DNA from 4 places in the Streptomyces sp. NPDC051214 genome. Region 4 is predicted to be linked to each of the others. Evidence: riboswitches for the same ligand, from Rfam matches in the RefSeq annotation. Region 4 holds a riboswitch; each other region holds the start of a gene.

Region 1 (2,783 bases), on a different contig from region 4:
TAGTTACGGTCGAGCGACGAACGAGAGAAGAAGAGGGCGCCCGATGACGCAGGTGACCGAACCGCAGGTGACCGAGCACGGCGGGGGCGTATGGAGCATCAAGGTCCCCATCCCCGACAACCCGCTGGGCTTCACCCTCGTCCACCTCCTGGACACGGACGCCGGCCCCGTCCTCGTCGACACGGGCTGGGACGACCCCACCTCCTGGGACGCACTCGCCGAGGGCCTCGCGGCCTGCGGCACGTCCCCCGACGCGGTGCACGGCGTCGTCATCACCCACCACCACCCCGACCACCACGGCCTGTCGGCCAAGGTCCGCGAGGCGTCGGGCGCGTGGATCGCGATGCACGAGGCGGACGCCTCGGTCGTGCGCCGCACCCGGACCGGGCCGCCCGCCCGCTGGTTCGACTACATGGTGGAGAAGCTGACGGCCGCGGGTGCCCCCGCCGACCATCTGGCCCCTCTCCTCGCCGCCCGTGACGCGGGCCGCGCACCCCGGCTGCCCGGCCTGGCCGCCGCGCTCCCCGACCGCGGCATCACCCCCGGCGAGCTCCTCGAACTGCCTGGGCGCAGGCTCCGCGCGATCTGGACCCCCGGCCACACGCCCGGCCACGTCTGCCTGCACCTGGAGGAGGAGCACCCGGCGCGACTGCCCGGCCACGGCCGCCTGTTCTCCGGCGACCATCTCCTGCCCGGGATCACCCCGCACATCGGCCTGTACGAAGACCCCGACGACGAGACCGTGACCGATCCGCTCGGCGACTACCTCGACTCCCTGGAGCGCATCGGCCGCCTGGGGGTCGCCGAGGTGCTCCCGGCCCACCAGTACGCGTTCACCGACGCCCCGGGGCGCGTCCAAGAGATCCTGGCCCACCACGAGGAGCGCCTGACGGATCTGCTCGCCCTCCTCGCCGAGCCCCTCACCCCCTGGCAGCTCGCCGAGCAGATGGAGTGGAACCGCCCCTGGGCCCAGATCCGCTACGGCTCGCGGAACATCGCGGTCTCCGAGGCCGAGGCCCATGTGCGGCGCCTGGTGAAGCTGGGGCGCGCGGAGGCGGTGGGCCACGATCCCGTGCGGTACCGCGCGGTGTGACCTCCTGCCGGGGGCGGCCGCCTCGGGGCCCGTCCCCTACGGGCCGGTAGAGTGGCCCCGTCGTCATCATGCCCGTACGGGGGGAAGCCGGTGCGAATCCGGCGCTGACCCGCAGCCGTGATCCACGGTCCTCAGGACCGGTGGAGAGCCGGATCGCCTCGTACGGAACGTGACCGGCTCGCGTCATCGGAACCGCCGATGACCGGCACCGTCGAGGTATACGGAGCCGGAGCCGCCCGGTGCCCGTGCCCGCACGCGCCCGTGCTGCCCCGCTCCCCCGCAGGGAGAGGCACCCGCCGCATCATGAACGTTCGCCGCAGCGCAGCGGTCCTGGCCGCCGTCGCCGTGTTCGGTTCGGCCGCCGCCCCGGCCGCCTTCGCGGACACCGCGTCCCCGTCGCCCTCCGCCAAGCTGCCCTCCGGTCTGTACGGCGACGCGGACCCCAAGTTCGACGGGGTGTTCCGGCAGTCGTACGCCCTGCTCGCCCAGGACTCCGTCGGCGTGAAGCCCGCCGCGAAGTCCGTCGACTGGCTCACCGGGCAGCAGTGCACGAACGGCGGTTACGCCGCCTACCGCCCCGACGCGGGCGAGCCCTGCGGCTCCAAGACGATGTTCGACAGCAACGCGACGGCGTCGGCCGTGCAGGCGCTCGCCGCGCTCGGCGGCCAGCAGAAGACGGTCGGCAAGAGCGTCGACTGGCTGAAGTCCGTGCAGAACCAGGACGGCGGCTGGGGCTACAGCCCCGGCATGGACTCGGACGCCAACTCCACCGGCATCGTCATCGGCGCGCTCGTCGCGGCGGGCGAGAAGCCGCAGTCGGTGAAGTCGCAGGACGGCAAGTCCCCGTACGACGCGCTGCCCGCCCTCGCGATGAGCTGTGGCAAGGACGGCGGCGCCTTCGGCCTCGCCGACGTCAAGTCCGGCAAGCTCTCGCCGAACGCGGACGCCACCGCGGCCGGCGTCCTCGGCGCGCACGGCAAGGGCCTGGTCGTGGACGCGGCCAAGAAGAAGGAAGCCGCCCCGAAGTGCGCGAAGGCCGACACCGCCGAGCAGGCGGCGTCGAACGGCACGGGCTACCTCCTGAAGACGCTCGCCAAGGGCGACGACCACCTGATGTCGTCGATGCCCGGCGCCAAGAACATGCCCGACCTCGGCAACACCGCCGACTCCGTGCTCGCGCTCGCCGCGGCCGGTCAGCCGGAGCAGGCCGAGAAGTCGGCCCAGTGGCTGGCGAAGAACTCCGCGCAGTGGGCCGAGAAGTCCGGCCCCGCCGCCTACGCCCATCTGATCTTCGCCGCCCGCGCCGCCGGCCTGGACCCGCGTGACTTCGGCGGCGCGGACCTGGTCAAGCAGCTGGGCGCACAGGGGCCCGCCCCGCAGGCGACGGAGAAGGCCGCCGACGAGAAGAAGGACAGCGACGACGGCGGCGTGAGCATCTGGTGGATCATCGGCGTCGGCATGGTCGCCGGCATCGGCATCGGCTTCCTCTACAGCGGCAACAAGAAGAAGCAGCAGCTGTGACGCGGGGTCGCGCGCGGTGCGGGCGCCTGGTGATCGGGGCGCTCTTCGCCGCCCTGCTCGGTGTCCTCACCGCCGCCCCCGCGCAGGCCGCCGGGTACCGCTACTGGTCCTTCTGGGACCGGGACGGTTCCAGCTGGGCGTACGCGAGCCAGGGGCCGAGCACCGCGCG
Region 2 (2,783 bases), on a different contig from region 4:
TGTACGGCGCCAACCTGATCTCGGTGAAGCTCTTCGGCGAGCTCGAGTTCTGGTTCTCGATGGTCAAGGTCACCGCGATCATCGGCATGATCCTCATCTGCGCCGGCATCCTCACCATCGGCTTCTCCGACGCCGGTGACACCGCGTCCGTCTCCCACCTGTGGGACCAGGGCGGGTTCTTCCCGAACGGCATCGGCTCCACGCTGATGACGCTGCAGATCGTGATGTTCGCCTTCCTCGCCGTCGAGCTCGTCGGCGTCACCGCGGGCGAGTCCAAGGACCCGAAGACCGTCCTGCCCAAGGCCATCAACACCGTGCCGTGGCGCATCGCCGTCTTCTACGTCGGCGCGCTCGTCATGATCCTCTCGGTCGTGCCGTGGACCTCGTTCCAGCCGGGCGTCTCGCCGTTCGTGGCGGCCTTCCAGGAGATGGGCCTCGGCATCGGGGCCGCGATCGTCAACTTCGTCGTCCTGACGGCCGCGCTCTCCTCCTGCAACTCGGGCATGTACTCCACCGGCCGCATGCTGCGCGACCTCGCGCTCAACGGCCAGGGCCCGAAGTTCTTCACCAAGCTGACGAAGAACGGCCTGCCGCTGGTCGGCACCACCTTCTCGGCAGCCCTGATGCTGGTCGGCGTCTGGATCAACTACCAGTGGCCGGGCGAGGCGTTCAACTACGTCGTCTCCTTCGCGACCATCTCCGGCATGTGGGCCTGGATCATGATCCTGGTCTGCCAGATCAAGTACCGCCGCAAGGCCGACCGTGGCGAGCTGCCGCAGTCCACCTTCCGGGCGCCGGGCGCCCCGTACACGAGCTGGTTCGCGCTCGCCTTCATCGCCATGGTCATCGTCATGATGGGCATCGACGAGGACGCGCGGATCTCGCTCTACGCGGCTCCGGTCTGGGCCCTGATCCTGGGCATCGGCTACCTGGTCATGCAGAAGCGCGACACGCAGTCGACGGACGGCGGCGAGACCGCCCCCAAGGACGTGCTCAAGTCCTGACCCCGGGCTGATCAGCCTGCCTGATCCCAGCATGTGGGCCGGTCCGTACCACTCTTCGGTACGGGCCGGCCCTTCTGCTTATCCTGGCTGCCATGCTGACCCTGACCCAGGCCCTTCACGACCAGATCGTCGCGCACGCGCGCCAGGACCACCCCGACGAGGCCTGCGGTGTGGTCGCGGGCCCGGAGGGAACCGGCCGCCCCGAGCGCTTCATCCCGATGCTGAACGCGGCACGCTCGCCCACGTTCTACGAGTTCGACTCGGGCGACCTCCTCAAGCTCTACCGCGAGATGGACGACCGCGACGAGGAGCCGGTGATCGTCTACCACTCGCACACGGCGACCGAGGCCTACCCCTCGCGCACCGACATCACGTACGCCAACGAGCCGGGCGCCCACTACGTCCTGGTCTCCACGGCCGACACCGACGGCGCGGGCGACTTCCAGTTCCGCTCCTACCGGATCGTGGACGGCGAGGTCACCGAAGAAGAGGTGAAGGTCGTCCAGGCATACTGAGCTTCACCTTTGAGGCGGCAGGACCCAGGAAGCCGGTGCGAGTCCGGCACGGTCCCGCCACTGTGACCCCACCCTTCGCGGGTGGGGCAGTCAGGAACTGACCTGCCGCCCTCTTCTCCCACGACGCAGGGAACGCGGAAATCCCCTGGAGGAGGCGCTCAGCCATGCCCCGCCCCATACGCGTGCTCATGACCGCGGCCCTGCTGCTCCCGCTCGCCGCCTGCTCGTCCTCCGACGGCACGGACGCGAAGCCGGAGTCCAAGGCCCCCGGCTTCCCGTACACGGTCACGAACTGCGGCGTGAAGACGACGTACGAAGCACCCCCGAAGCGCGCCGTGACGATGAACCAGCACGTCACGGAGGTGATGCTGGAGCTGGGCCTGAAGGACCGCATCGCGGGCACGGCGTACCTGGACGACAAGGTCCTGCCGAAGTACGCGAAGGCGTACGCGGACACCCCGGTCCTCGCCAAGGAGTACCCCTCGTACGAGAAGCTCCTGGCCACGAACCCCGACTTCGTCTACGGCGGCTACGCGAGCGCCTTCCAGGCAGGCGAGGGCCGCAGCCGCGAAGCCCTCGCGAAGTCCGGCATCGAGAGCCGCCTGAACGTCGAGGGCTGCGCCAAGAAGCCCGTCTCGATGGACGACGTCTACAGGGAGGTCCGCGAGGTCGGCAGCACGTTCGGGGTGCGGGCGCGGGCGGACAAGTGGGTGGCCGCGGCACAGCGCGAACTGGCGCAGAGGGAGGCGAAGTCCAAGAAGCCCGTCCCGGTCTTCGTCTACGACAGCGGCGACAAGTCTGCCTTCACGGCAGGCGGCCGGGGCATCGGCAACGACATCATCGAGCGGGCGGGCGGCCGCAACGTCTTCGCCGACCTGGACAAGTCCTTCGGCGACGCGTCCTGGGAGTCGGTGGTCGACCGCAAGCCCGAGGTGATCGTGATCCTCGACTACGGCGGCACGACGGTGGCCCAGAAGAAGAAGCGCCTCCTGGACGACCCGGTCCTGGCGAACGTCCCCGCCATCAAACACAAGCGCTTCGCGGTACTCCCGCTGTCGGACACGGTGGCGGGGGTACGGGCCCCGGCGGCGGTGGGGAAGCTGGCGGACCAGCTGTGAAATCTCAGCCCGTCCGGCGGGTATTCCAGCCCGTCCGGCGTTTGAGGACGAACTCGGCGAAGCCGGTGATGGACGGCAACCAGTCCGGGGTAAGGGCGGCCGCACGAACCCGCAGCCGCCTGAGCTACGCGACAGTCATCGCAGCG
Region 3 (2,783 bases), on a different contig from region 4:
ACAGGACACTCCGCGTCGTCTCCGCGTCGCCCGATGTCAGGATCACGAACGAGGTGAGCGACGAGAAGAGCTGCATGGCCGCGACCCCGGAGAGCACCACCCTGTCGGCGCTTCCGCCCAGGCTGTGGCTGAGCAGCAGCACGAGCGCGAAGGAGACGACGGCCCCGACGAAGGCGCCCGCCGAGACCGACACCGCTCCCCCGCCGACCCCCAGGACGACGATCGCGACCGCGCCCGTGGACGCCCCCGAGGAGACACCGAGCACGAAGGGGTCGGCGAGCGGATTGCGCAGGAGGGACTGGAGGACGGTTCCGCAGACCGCGAGGCCCGCGCCGCAGACCGCCGCGAGGAGCGTGCGCGGCATGCGCAGGTTCCAGACGATGCCGTCCCGGATGGGCGTCAGCTTCGCCTCCCCCCAGCCGAGGTGCGCCGCGACCGCCGACCACACGTCGGGTACGGAGATGTCCGCGGGGCCGATGGTGACGGCCACCGCCACGGAGAGGGCGAGGGCGGCGAGGCCCGCCGTCCAGAGCAGGGCGGAACGTATGCCGCCCGCGGCGGCCGTCCTCACTTGTCGAGGCCGAACTCGCGCAAGGCGGCGGCGACTTGCTCGATGCCGTCCACCGTGCGGATCGTCGGGTTCATGGCCTGGCCGCTCAGGAGTACGTACCGCTTCTTCTTCACGGCGGTCAGGTTCTTGGTGACCGGGTTGGACTCCAGGAACTCGATCTTCTTCTTCGCGCTCTCGGCCGTCTGCGACTTGCGCGTGAGGTCGCCGATGACCAGGACGTCCGGGTCGCGGTCGGCCACCGTCTCCCAGTTGATCTGGGGCCACTCGTCGCGGGTGTCGTCGAAGACGTTCTTCACGCCGAGTTCGCGGGTGATGATGCCCGGCGCCCCGCAGCAGCCTGCGATGTAGGGCGCGTCGGAGTTGGCGAACCAGTAGAGGAGCGACGTGTCGGAGGCGGCATCAGCGTTCTTGATGGGCTTCGCGGCCTTCGCCACCCTGCCCTTGAGCTGCGCGATCAGCCGTTCGCCGCGCTTCTCGACCCCGAACGCCTTGGCCAGGTCCCGCACTTCGCCGTAGACGGTGTCCATGGTGAGCGTCTTGACGCGGCTGCCGTCGCCGTCGCCGCTGTTGTCCTTGCCCGCGCAGTCGGAGGGCGAGACATAGGCGGGTACGCCGAGCTCGGCGAACTTGGCGCGGTCGGCGACGCCGCCCTTGCTGACCGTCGCCACGAAGGAGGCGGTGACGAAGTCCGGTTCCTTGGCGAGGACCTTCTCGAAGGAGGGGTAGCTGTCGGCGAGCCGGTCGACCTTGGCGTTGTCCTTCTCCAGGCCCTTGAGCACCGGGTCCGTCCACGTCCCGGTGCCGACCATGCGGTCCGCGAGGCCGAGGGAGAGCAGGATCTCCGTGGAGCCCTGGTCGAGGGAGACCGCCCGCTGCGGCGGCGCCTTGATCTCCGCCTTCTTGCCGCAGGAGGTGAGGGTCAACGGGTAGCCGGCGGCCTTGTCGTCCGTGGCGGAGGAGGTCGTGGAGCCGCCTCCGCACGAGGTCAGGGTGACGGCCAAGGCCGTGGCGAGAAGAACAGACGTACGTACACGACGGACGACAGACGTACGTACACGACGGGCAATGGAGGACACGAGATCCCTTGAGTCTCACGGCTCATACGCGGAGCCTGGCCTGCTTCGTCACCTCCGCCGCCCGGTACGCGGACGAAGGTGCCAGCAGGTCTTCGGACTCGGGGATCGGCCGGGCGGGGCGCCTTCCCAGGCGTCCATGGACGCCCAGTGGCCGTGGCCCCGCCCGTTCCCCCTCACCGCTGCGCGTCAGTTCCGGATTCGCACCGGATTCCCTGGCCCTGGTGTGGGTTGACTGGCGTGCGCAAGCTATCACGCGAGGTCAGGACGGCTGCTGGGGCCTCGGTGCGCCGCGGTAGGTGCCGAAGGACCATTTGTTGCCCTCGGGGTCGGCGATGGCGAACTCCCGGCTGCCGTACGGCTGGTCCTCGATCTCGCGGATGATCTCGACGCCCGCGGTGCTGAGCCGCCGGTAGAGGTCGTCCACGTGGTCGGTGACGACGTACGCGCCGAAGGTGCCGGGCTTCAGGCACCAGCCCTGGGACTTCTCGTCGTACGAGCCGAGCATGATCGCGCCGCCCTCGGGCCAGTCGAGCTCGGCGTGGGCCACGCGGTCGCCGTCCTCGTAGACGGCGGTGCGCAGGAAGCCGACCGTGCCGACCAGGAAGTCGATCAGTGCGGGGGCGTCGTGCGCCTGGAGGGTCGGCCAGACGGCGGGGGCACGCCCCTCGGCGTCGGGGGCGGAGGCGGACCGGGGCTGCTGGTTCTGCTTCTCGGTGGTGTTCATGGGGCCTACTCTTCGCCCCCGCCATGGCTCCCGGCTTGGATATTCCGGCACTCTTCGGCCAGCCAGGCGCTGGGGCTCGCGCCGGTGTACTGGCGGAAGTCGCGCACCAGGTGGGAGTGGTCGTAGTAACCGCACTCCGCGGCGACGCGGGCCAGGTCGGGGGCCGCGCCCGCCGCGACGGGGCGTACGACGGCGTTGCGTGCGCGCTGGAAGCGCATCAGGCGCCCTGCCTGCTTGGGGCTCAGGCCCGTCTCGGCGCGGAAGAGGGTGGTGAGGCGGCGCTCGCTGAGCGCGACGTGCCGGGAGAGCCCGCGCAGGGTGCCCACGCCCTGGTGCCGGGCCAGCCAGGCCCAGGCCTCGCCGACCTCGGGCCGTACGGAGCCCGCGGAGGTGGCGTCGGCCGCGCGCTGCC
Region 4 (2,783 bases):
GCATGGGGCGGACATCGCCGGATTCGCCACCGGGTGGATCACTCCCGACCCCTTTCCCGCCGACCGCTGCTATCCGCAGGCGGCCGCCGGACTCGGGGCCGGGCGCGCCCTGTCGTGGCTGTGCGGCGCGCGTGAGATAGACGAACTCGCCGTACGTCCCGGGGCGCAGGGGACCGGGGTCGGGGCGGCCCTGCTCGAGGCGGTGGCCGCGGGCGCACCCGACGGCCGTGCCTGGCTGCTCACTTCGGTCCGGTCGACGCAGGGCATGGGTTTCTACGGCCGCCAGGGCTGGACCCAGGCGACCCACCCCTCACCCGACGGCAAAGGCGTCGTCGTCTTCCTCGGGCCCCGCCACCCCGCCAGGACCCTCGCGGTGTCCTGCGGCACAGAAGGGGCGACCTCCCGGGGAGCGGGGCGTACGCCGGGCGCGCACGGGCCGGTGCACATGGGCTGACCAGGGGCGTACGCCCTGGTCATGTGCGCTCGCGCGTGCCACAGGTCGAGCGGTCCCGCAAGTTGTCAGGTCACTGGATTCCGCACTAGGGTCACCACGCCTTGGTGCTCGGGAAATCGGTGTGATGCCGGTGCGGCCCTCGCCACTGTGATCGGGAAGTCCGGCTCCAGCCCTCGCGGCAGCCACTGGGCGCAACACGCGCCCGGGAAGGCGGAGTCCGGTCGGTACGACCCGTCAGCCAGGAGACCGGCCAAGGCGCGTTGTCCATCCACGAGGTGCTGGAGAGGGTCTGCTTAGCCATGCACATAGCCGAGGGTTTCCTCCCACCGGCGCACGCGATCGCCTGGGGCGTAGCGTCCGCGCCGTTTGTCGTCCACGGAGTCCGCTCCCTCACCCGTGAGGTCAAGGAACACCCGGAGAGCACCCTGCTCCTGGGCGCGTCCGGAGCGTTCACCTTTGTCCTTTCCGCGCTGAAGATCCCGTCCGTCACCGGCAGTTGCTCGCACCCGACGGGCACCGGGCTCGGCGCGATCCTCTTCCGGCCGCCGATCATGGCGGTGCTCGGCACCATCACGCTGCTGTTCCAGGCGCTGCTGCTCGCCCACGGCGGGCTCACCACACTGGGCGCCAACGTGTTCTCCATGGCGATCGTCGGGCCATGGGCCGGATACGCCGTCTACCGGCTCCTGAAGCGGTACGACGTGCCGCTCATGGTGGCCGTGTTCTTCGGCGCGTTCGTCGCCGACCTGTCCACGTACTGCGTCACCAGCGTCCAGCTCGCCCTGGCGTTCCCGGACCCCGGCAGCGGGTTCCTCGGCGCCCTGGGCAAGTTCGGCGGCATCTTCGCCGTCACGCAGATCCCCCTCGCCGTCAGCGAGGGTCTGCTCACCGTCGTGGTGATGCGGCTGCTCGTGCAGTCCAGCAAGGGCGAGCTCACGCGGCTCGGCGTGCTGCTCCAGGGCACGAAGCCGTCCGAGAAGGCGGACACCGGCAGCAAGACGGAGACCGAGACGGGGGCCAGCGCCTGATGAGCCGGAACGCGAAGATCAACACCCTGCTCCTCCTCATCGTCGCCGCGCTGGCGGTGCTGCCGCTGGCGCTCGGTCTCGGCGACGACGAGAAGGAGCCGTTCGCCGGGGCCGACGCCCAGGCCGAGACGGCGATCACCGAGATAGAGCCGGATTACGAGCCCTGGTTCTCGCCCCTGTACGAACCCCCCTCGGGGGAGATCGAGTCGGCGCTCTTCGCGCTGCAGGCGGCGCTCGGAGCGGGCGTCCTCGCCTACTACTTCGGTCTGCGCAAGGGGCGCCGTCAGGGCGCCGACGCCGCGCGGGCCGAGGCGGAGCGCACCGGGACAGCCACCGCGGAGCAGGCCGTCGACGAGGAGCACACCCGGGCCGGGACCGGGCAGGTCTGACCCGGCGTGCTGCCCATCGACGCGGCGGCGCACAGCAGTCGCTGGCGCCGCCGCCACCCCGTGGACAAAGCCGTGCTCGGGCTCGGCCTCACCGTCCTTGCCGTCTCCCTGCCGCCCTGGCCGGGAGCCGCCCTGGTCCTGGTCGCCGCGCTCGCCGTGCTCCTCGGACCCGCCGCCGTGCCGCCGCGCAAACTGTGGCGCGCCTACCGCGTGCCCCTGGGTTTCTGCGTCACCGGTGCCCTGACGCTGCTCGTCCAACTGGGCGGGCCCGAGGGGTTCGTCACGCTCGCCGACGGCGGCCCCGAGCGGGCGGGCGGACTGCTCCTGCGCACGTCGGCGGCCTCGCTCGGCGTCCTCCTCTTCGCCTTCACCACCCCCATGTCGGACCTGCTGCCCCGCCTGGTGAAGGCAGGCGTACCGGCGCCGGTCGTCGACGTGGCCCTGGTCATGTACCGGATGAGCTTCCTGCTCCTCGACTCCATGAGCCGGATCCGGCAGGCGCAGGCCGCGCGGCTCGGCCACACCACCCGGGCCGCCACCTGGCGTTCCCTCGGCGGTCTCGGCGCCACCGCGTTCGTGCGGGCCTTCGACCGGGCGAGCCGGCTGCAGGCCGGGCTCGCCGGACGCGGGTACGACGGGACCCTGCGGGTGCTCGTGCCCGACGCCCGGATCTCGCGGCCCTTCGTGGCCGCGAGCGCCGGGCTCCTCGTGGGCCTTGCGGCCCTCACTCTCGTACTGGAAAGGGTTCTGCCATGAGCGAGCCGAGCGGGTCCCTGGTCGCTCTGCGCGCCGTCTCCTACGCGTACGAGGACGGGCCCACCGTCCTCAGCGGCCTGGACTTCGACGTCACCGAGGGCCGCGCGCTCGCGCTGCTCGGGCGCAACGGCAGCGGCAAGACCACCCTCATGCGGC

Evidence for each region. A riboswitch is a leader RNA that binds a small molecule or an ion and turns the genes downstream of it on or off. The one in region 4 is predicted to bind cobalamin.
Region 1: another riboswitch for cobalamin. It lies ahead of AB0M70_RS07815 (prenyltransferase/squalene oxidase repeat-containing protein); the one in region 4 lies ahead of AB0M70_RS01355 (energy-coupling factor ABC transporter permease).
Region 2: another riboswitch for cobalamin. It lies ahead of AB0M70_RS05175 (ABC transporter substrate-binding protein); the one in region 4 lies ahead of AB0M70_RS01355 (energy-coupling factor ABC transporter permease).
Region 3: another riboswitch for cobalamin. It lies ahead of AB0M70_RS25105 (ABC transporter substrate-binding protein); the one in region 4 lies ahead of AB0M70_RS01355 (energy-coupling factor ABC transporter permease).

The regions. Positions count from the first base shown of each region.
Region 1 covers NZ_JBFBAT010000002.1:767,208-769,990, reverse strand. The annotation lists gene AB0M70_RS07820 (MBL fold metallo-hydrolase) at 44-1,093, shown strand; cobalamin riboswitch at 1,129-1,269, shown strand; gene AB0M70_RS07815 (prenyltransferase/squalene oxidase repeat-containing protein) at 1,397-2,614, shown strand; gene AB0M70_RS07810 (SCO2322 family protein) at 2,611-2,783, shown strand, end outside.
Region 2 covers NZ_JBFBAT010000002.1:157,683-160,465, forward strand. The annotation lists gene AB0M70_RS05165 (amino acid permease) at 1-1,004, shown strand, start outside; gene AB0M70_RS05170 (M67 family metallopeptidase) at 1,097-1,519, shown strand; cobalamin riboswitch at 1,483-1,640, shown strand; gene AB0M70_RS05175 (ABC transporter substrate-binding protein) at 1,684-2,637, shown strand; gene AB0M70_RS05180 (iron ABC transporter permease) at 2,679-2,783, shown strand, end outside.
Region 3 covers NZ_JBFBAT010000009.1:318,060-320,842, forward strand. The annotation lists gene AB0M70_RS25100 (iron chelate uptake ABC transporter family permease subunit) at 1-571, opposite strand, end outside; gene AB0M70_RS25105 (ABC transporter substrate-binding protein) at 568-1,572, opposite strand; cobalamin riboswitch at 1,713-1,899, opposite strand; gene AB0M70_RS25110 (VOC family protein) at 1,907-2,371, opposite strand; gene AB0M70_RS25115 (helix-turn-helix domain-containing protein) at 2,377-2,783, opposite strand, start outside.
Region 4 covers NZ_JBFBAT010000001.1:278,830-281,612, reverse strand. The annotation lists gene AB0M70_RS01360 (GNAT family N-acetyltransferase) at 1-454, shown strand, start outside; cobalamin riboswitch at 540-724, shown strand; gene AB0M70_RS01355 (energy-coupling factor ABC transporter permease) at 754-1,482, shown strand; gene AB0M70_RS01350 (energy-coupling factor ABC transporter substrate-binding protein) at 1,482-1,871, shown strand; gene cbiQ (cobalt ECF transporter T component CbiQ) at 1,878-2,627, shown strand; gene AB0M70_RS01340 (ATP-binding cassette domain-containing protein) at 2,624-2,783, shown strand, end outside.